Regions from separate parts of the Parvibaculum sp. MBR-TMA-1.3b-4.2 genome, predicted to be linked through region 2. Evidence: predicted binding sites of a transcription regulator. Region 2 holds the regulator's gene; the other holds the start of a gene.
The links. The regulator LexA, encoded in region 2, represses DNA repair genes until DNA is damaged. The targets are predictions, from matches to a motif close to TGTTCNNNNTGTGTTCNG.
Positions count from the first base shown of each region.

Region 1 (3,811 bases), 2.1 Mb from region 2:
GTCGGTTTCGCCGACGGCCTTCTGCATCGCCTCGGTGATCGGCTTGCCGTCCTTTGCCGCGATGAAGCCGGTGTCGATCATGTGCTGCTCGATGACGCCGCCGATGGCCGCCAGCAGGCTCGGCACATAGCGGCCGCCCATCCAGGCGCCGCCGCGCGGGTCGAACACGGCTTTCAGTTCCTCCACCACGAAGGTCACGTCGCCGCCGCGGCGGAAGACGGCGGAAATCATCCGCGTCAGCGCCACCGTCCAGGCGTAATGTTCCATGTTCTTGGAGTTGATGAAGATCTCGAAGGGCCGCCTGCGTCCGTCCTGCAGGATGTCGTTGATGGTGATGTAGATCGCATGGTCCGATTCCGGCCATTTGATCTTGTAGGTGAAGCCGGGAAGGATTTCGTCGCGCTGCAGCGGCTGCCACATGCGCACCACGCCGTCTTCGGTCACGGGGGCCGGTACCGGTTCGGGCTGCGCCGCCGGTTCCTCGTCCACGGAGAGGACGGAGCCGCGCACATCGCTCGGGCGGTAGGTGGTGCAGCCCTTGAGCCCCTTCTCATAGGCGTCGGTATAGACGCTCTTGAAGGCTTCGAAGGAGATGTCGGCGGGCACGTTGATCGTCTTGGAAATCGAGCTGTCGATATAGTCCTGCACCGCGGCCTGCACGGCGATGTGCTCGGCGGGCGAGAGTGTTTGCGCATTGACGAAATAATCCGGCAGCTCCGCCTTTTCGCCGAAGCGCGCGTGATACTGCTCCACGGCATAGTCCTTCACGCGCTCCTCGCGGCGCGTACCGTCCGGCAGCAGAACTTTCCGCGTATAGGCATAGGCGAAAACCGGCTCGATGCCCGACGACACATTGCCCGCGAAAAGCGAGATGGTGCCGGTCGGCGCGATGGAGGTGACGAGCGCGTTGCGGATGCCATGTTTGGCGATGGCTTCGCGCACATCCTCGTCCAGCGTGGCGATGGTCTCGCCCGCCAGATAGGCGTCCGCGTCGAACAGCGGGAAGGCGCCCTTTTCGGCGGCGAGATCGACCGAGGCGAGATAGGCCGCGCGCGAAAGCCTGTGCATCCATTTGCGGATGAGCGCCACGCTTTCGTCCGAGCCGTAGCGCGTCCGGCACATGATGAGCGCATCGGCAAGCCCCGTCACGCCGAGGCCGATGCGGCGCTTGGCCTTTGCCTCATGCTCCTGCTCGGGCAGGGGGAAGCGCGACACGTCCACCACATTGTCCATGGCGCGCACGGCGGTGCGCACCAGCGCGTCGAGTTCGTCCTCGTCGAGCGCGGCATCGTCGCCGAACGGGTCCTTCACCAGCGCGGCGAGGTTGATCGAGCCCAGCAGGCACGCCCCATAGGGCGGCAGGGGCTGCTCGCCGCAGGGGTTCGTCGCCTGGATCGTCTCGGCGTAATAGAGATTGTTCTTCTTGTTGATGCGGTCGATGAAGATCACGCCCGGTTCGGCATAGGCATAGGTCGCGGCGATGATCTTGTCCCAGAGCGCGCGCGCCTTCAGCGTGCGGAAGACCGTGCCGTTGAAGGTGAGGTCCCAATCGGCGTCCGCCTTCACCGCGTCCATGAAGGGGTCGGTTGCCAGCACCGACAGGTTGAACATGTTGAGGCGGCCCGGCTCGCGCTTGGCGTCGATGAAATCCTCGATGTCCGGGTGGTCGCAGCGCATGGTCGCCATCATCGCGCCCCGGCGCGAACCTGCCGACATGATGGTGCGGCACATCGCGTCCCATACATCCATGAAGGAAAGCGGGCCGGAGGCATCCGCTCCCACGCCGTGCACGGGCGCGCCCTTGGGGCGCAGCGTGGAGAAGTCGTAGCCGATGCCGCCGCCCTGCTGCATGGTCAGCGCGGCTTCCTTCAGATTGTCGAAGATGCCCGCCATGGTGTCGGGCACGGTGCCCATCACGAAGCAGTTGAAGAGCGTCACGTCGCGCGCGGTGCCCGCGCCGGCGAGAATGCGGCCGGCCGGCAGGAAGCGGAACCCTTCCATCGCCTCATGGAACTTTTCCGCCCACAGGCTGCGCTTTTCCGGCGCCTCGGCGGCCGCCAGCGCATTGGCGACGCGCTTCCATGTGTCCTCCACGGTGAGGTCCACGGGCGTGCCGTCTGCCGCATGCAGGCGGTATTTCATGTCCCAGATCTGTTCTGCGATGGGTTTCATATCTTGAGCCTAATTCCGATCCTGTGATCGGTCCATAAATGTTCTTGTATCGTTCTTGGATGTTGAAGAAGTTTGGACCGAAAAAATCAGGCAAAAACTTGGGAGAATTGAGCGCTGCCTGCAACGGCGTTTTCCAAAAATAGGAAATTTCCTATTTTTGGAGAGGAAATATCTGTACGAAATATCGTACGATGCAAAATGCATAACGTTTTTGAATGGTGATTGGGGGTTGCACGGTTCTACCTCTGAAAGCGCCTCAAAAATGAAGGGCGGGAGCTAAAGCCCCCGCCCAGAGAAGTTGAAGAAGACGAAGAATTAGCGCTTCTTCTTGCCGCCGCCGGAATTTTTAGGCGGTGTCTTGATGGTTTCCACTACCGTCGTGCTCGGCCTGCGCTTGGCCTCATCGACGGGAATGAACTGACCGTTGCGGGCGTCACGCCCAATTTTATGTGTCATCGTGTTTTCCTTTCATGATGACAATTGACGAAGCGGCTCGTGGGGTTCTTTGCAGGGACACACCCACGAGCCGTTTCACATTCTATATCTGACACAACCGGAACGCGAGTCCTTGTGGTCCCTTGACCGCAGGGGCTCAAGATATTGAAGTTGTTAGAGTTCTCGCCTGCCGTGGCGGGACGGACCGCAGCTGCATGAGACGTGTCGGCGCAAGTCTAGTCCGCCGCCTCTAGCAGGGCCGTTTCGCCCCGCGCCTCGGCCACCAGTTTCGCGGTGGCCGGTTCGATGCGTTTTTCCAGTTCCGCCATGAAGCTCTTGCGGTCGAGGCCGGGCGGAATGGGGTCGAGGAATTCGATGACGATTGTGCCGGGGCGTTTGGCGAAGCCGCGCCGTGCCCAGTACATACCCGAATTCACCGCCACCGGCACGCAAGCGACGTCGAGCTGGCGGTAAAGCGCGGCCACCCCCGGCTTGTAGTCCGGCGCGGCGTCGGGCGCCATGCGCGTGCCTTCGGGAAAGATCAGGACGGGCCGTCCCAGCCCCAGCGCGGCCTTTGCCTGCGCGATGAGCTTGCGGATGGCGGCCGAGCCCGAGCCCCGGTCGATGGCGATCATGCGCGTCTTCAGCGAGTACCAGCCGTAATAGGGGACCATCAGAAGTTCTTTTTTCATCACGATGGCCGGATCGCGCAGCAGGGCGGTGGCGATGATCGTGTCCCACATGGACTGGTGCTTGGCGGCGATCAGCACCGCGCCCTCCGGTATGCGCCCGCGCACCTCGTAACGGGTCCCTGCGCAGACCCGGAGCAGGAACATGGTGAGGCGGGACCACAGGTTCATGGCCCGGACCGTCCAGCCGCGCGGCATCAGAAAGAGCGGCGTGGCGGCGATGCACATGATGATGGACATCAGCCAGAAGGACAGGTTGAAAAAGGTCGAGCGAAGCCAGAGCAAGGAAGTACGCCCCTTCGTTTTCCTCCCGCTAGCGCGCGCGCAGATGCGTCAGCGTCAGCAGATATTTGGTGTATTCCGATACGAGCAGCCGCGTGGTGCCGGGATAGTTCCACCAGCCGTCGAGATGCAGCTTATCCTGAAATACCGGATGGGACATGATTTCGACACCCGGCATGGCGCGCCTGAGTTCCAGCCGGGCGCGCGGCAGGTGATAGGTGCTCGTCACCAGA
Region 1 is NZ_JBRJHC010000001.1:2,545,315-2,549,125, forward strand. Features, by position in the region: gene ACSSVQ_RS12245 (adenosylcobalamin-dependent ribonucleoside-diphosphate reductase) at 1-2,172, opposite strand, end outside; gene ACSSVQ_RS12250 (hypothetical protein) at 2,488-2,628, opposite strand; gene ACSSVQ_RS12255 (lysophospholipid acyltransferase family protein) at 2,844-3,581, opposite strand; gene ACSSVQ_RS12260 (YdcF family protein) at 3,610-3,811, opposite strand, start outside.
Region 1: the regulator LexA is predicted to act here: its motif matches at 2,212-2,229, upstream of ACSSVQ_RS12245 (adenosylcobalamin-dependent ribonucleoside-diphosphate reductase).

Region 2 (3,811 bases):
AACCGCCGCTCTGGCTGTCTCTTGCCGGATTTCTGATCCTCGCCTGCGCCTTATGGGTATTTCGCCGGTTGTCCTGGGTCTTGCTTCTCCTCTGCGTTCTGGGGGCGGTGACCGCGGGCTTTGCCGCGGCGTCGCTGCGGACGGCTCTGGTGGCGGCGCCGGTCCTGGCGGACGAGACGGCGGGCGAGCTGACGGGAAGGGTTCTCTTTGTCGAGGCGGGCGAGGCGGGAGACCTCACCGTGCTTATGGCGCCGTCGGCCTTTGCCGGGCTGCCGCCCGAAAAACGGCCTGCCAAAGTAAGACTGCGTATTCGGCTGAAAAATGTGGCGCTCCAGCCGGGCGAGGAAATTCGCCTCCGCGCCCGTCTCATGCCGCCGCCCGATCCGGTTTTGCCGGGCGGGTTCGACTATGCGCGTCAGGCCTGGTTCGAAGGCCTCGGGGCGGTCGGCTTTGCCTATACCGCCCCGGAGATACTCAGCCCCTCCACGGGAGGTCCGCGGTCCCGGATCGCCGCGCTTCGCAATGCGATCGCCACCCATATCCGGGCGTCCATCGGCGGGCCGGAAGGGGCGGTCGCCGCCGCGCTGGTGACCGGCGAGCGTCGCGCCATCCCGGAAGGCGTGACGGAAGATCTGCGCGCGGCGGGGCTCGCCCATGTGCTGGCCATCTCCGGCCTTCATATGGCGCTGTTCAGCGGCACGCTGTTCTGGCTTGCCCGTGCTGTGCTGGCAGCCGTGCCGGCGCTTGCATTGCGCTACCCGGTGAAGAAATGGGCGGCGCTCGTGGCGTTTTCCGGTGCCGCCTTTTATCTCCTGGTCTCCGGCGGCGCGATTGCGACGCAACGCGCCTTTATCATGGTGACGCTTATGCTGGGAGCGATCCTGCTCGACCGCCCAGCCATCAGCCTACGGAATGTTGCTCTCGCTGCGACTGTCGTTCTGCTGTGGCAGTCGGAAAGCCTGCTGGGCGCCAGCTTCCAGATGTCGTTTGCCGCGGCGGTTGCGCTCGTTGCCTTTTACGAGAGCAAAAGCGTCCAGCGCTTCATCGCCTTGTCGAGGGGCGACCTGCGGGGAGGCCCCGCCCAATGGCCGCGCCTCGTGCTGATCTATTTCACGGGCCTGACGCTGACGAGCATCGTGGCAGGGTTGGCAACGGCGCCCTATGCCGCGTTCAATTTCAACAGGCTCGCCGTTTTCGGGCTGGCGGGAAATCTGGCCGCCATGCCCCTGGTCGGTCTCGTGGTCATGCCCGCCGCCTTGATAGGTCTTTTGCTCATGCCTTTCGGCGCCGACGCACCGGCCTTCTGGGTCATGGGCAAGGGGATCGGCTGGATGTTGACGGTGGCGCATGACGTGGCGCATTGGGGCGGGGCGGACCGGCTTATTCCTTCAGCCTCGCTCGGTGCCCTGGCGCTTGTGACGTTAGGCGGTTTGTGGATTGCCCTGTGGCGTCGCGGCTGTCGCTGGCTCGGCCTGCTGCCTTTGCTGGGAGGCCTTCTGCTCTGGCCGCATCTGTCGCGACCGGACATCTTCATCGGGAGGGAAGGTGGGATCGTTGCCGCGCGCGGGCTCGATGGCGATATCTATCTGACCTCGGCGCGCCCTTCATACACGGCGCAACAATGGTTGCGCATGGAGGGCGACCGGCGAAGCGCGCGCGAGGCGGTATCGAGCACGGAATCTCCATGGCGTTGCGATGCGCGCGGCTGTGCTTTTCACGAAAAAAGCCGTCCCCTTATCGCCTACTCGAAGAGCATCGGCGCTGTCATGGAGGATTGCGAGCTGGCCGACATCATCGTCTCGGCTGTGCCGGTCGGCAGGGCGATCCGAAAGGGCTGCCGCGCCGATCTCATTCTCGACTATTTCGATTTCTGGCGGAACGGGGCGACGACTATTCGTCTGGAGACGGACGGTAAGCCGACAATAGAAACGGCAAGGGCCGCGCGGGGAGCACGGCCCTGGGTTCGTCAGCCCTGATAGGGCAAAAGCGGGAAATCAGTAGCGGCGCAGCAGGCCGACAAGCTTGCCCTGAACCTTCACCCGGTCTGGCCCGAAGATACGGGTTTCATAGGCCGGGTTTGCCGCTTCGAGCGCGATGGAATCGCCCTTCTTGCGCAGCCGCTTCAGCGTGGCCTCATAGCCGTCCACCAGCGCCACGACGATGTCTCCGCTGGTGGCGGTGTCGCATCGCTGAATGAGAACCGTGTCGCCATCCAGAATACCGGCCTCGATCATCGAGTCGCCCTTTACCTCCAGCGCATAATGCTCGCCGGAGCCGATCAGGCTCATCGGCACATCGACCTGGTGGCTTTCCTCCTGCAGCGCCTCGATCGGCGTACCGGCGGCGATACGGCCCATCACGGAAACGGTCAGCGAACGCTCTTCCTGCGACGAGGGCATCAGGTCGTGGCTCGTCTTGCCGCGGCTGCCTTCGATCACGCTGGGAGAGAAGCCTTTGGCCCGATTGGCGGCCAGACTGGGCTGCGAGGATTCCGGCAATTTGAGAATTTCCAGCGCTCTTGCCCGATGCGGCAGGCGCCGGATGAACCCGCGCTCTTCCAGCGCGGAGATGAGCCGGTGAATGCCGGACTTGGAGCGCAGATCCAGCGCGTCCTTCATCTCGTCGAAGCTGGGCGGGACCCCGGACTCCTTCACTCGTTCATGGATGAACATGAGCAATTCATGTTGTTTACGGGTGAGCATCCCGGAACCCCTCCAAGCCTGTGCCGCGCTTGCGTAGCGTTTGAACGCAAATCAGGAACAAAACAAAAACGTCTGAAAGAGTTCTACTTTGGTTCTCCACAAGCGTCAAGCGCCCTGTGGATAATTTTCCGCTTATGCGCGCAACGGGAGAATCTTGACGATTTCCCCGGCTTTTGCCGGTTCGGCATGAGGCGGCCGGACGATCAGGCAGCCGGCCTGGGACAGCGTGGAGAGCATCGAGCTGTCCTGTTTCTCGGCAGCCGTGGCAACGGAAAGCTCGCCGTCGATATGGTCCAGCGCCGCCCGCATATAGTCCTCGCGCGCGCCATTGCCCGGCAGCTCCCGCCCGAGCCGCGCCATGGCGAAATGAGGCCCCGGATTGCCGCCCTGCATCCGCAAGATGGCGGGCTTCAGATAGAGCACCGCGCAGACAAGGGCCGATACCGGGTTTCCGGGCAGGCCGAGCATGGGCAGGTCTCCCAGCGCGCCGAACATCAGCGGTTTGCCGGGCCGCATGGCGACGCGCCAGAACTCGATATCGAGCCCGTCCGGCGTGAGGGCGGATTGCACGAGGTCGTGGTCGCCCACCGATGCGCCGCCCAGCGTCACCAGCATGTCCGCCTGTCTGGCCCGTTCCGCGGTCTCTCGGATGTCGGCTTCTTCGTCCCGCGCGATCCCGAGGTCGAGAGGCTCGCCGCCTGCCTCGGAAATGAGGGCGGCAAGCCCGTCATTATTGGCGGACACGATCTGGTGAGCGGCTGGCTCCTCGCCGGGGCGCACCAGTTCGTTGCCGGTCGAGAAGAAGGCGATGACGGGACGCCGCGCAACCTTCAGCTCACAGACATTCATGGCCGCGGCCAGCGCGATGTCGGCATGGTTGAGCCTTGTGCCATGCAGAATGCCGCTGTCTCCGGTTCTGAAATCGAGCCCCGTCGCACGCACATGATCGCCTGTCCTGGCAGCTTCCCTGACCACGACATGATCGCCGTCGCGCTCGGTGTCTTCCTGAATGACGATAGCGTCGGCCCCGCGGGGCAGGGGCGCGCCGGTGAAGATGCGGACCGCTTCTCCCGCCTTGAGGTCGCCGTCATAGCCCTCGCCGGCGGGAG
Region 2 is NZ_JBRJHC010000001.1:477,587-481,397, reverse strand. Features, by position in the region: gene ACSSVQ_RS02590 (ComEC/Rec2 family competence protein) at 1-1,976, shown strand, start outside; gene lexA (transcriptional repressor LexA) at 1,995-2,702, opposite strand; gene ACSSVQ_RS02580 (molybdopterin molybdotransferase MoeA) at 2,835-3,811, opposite strand, start outside.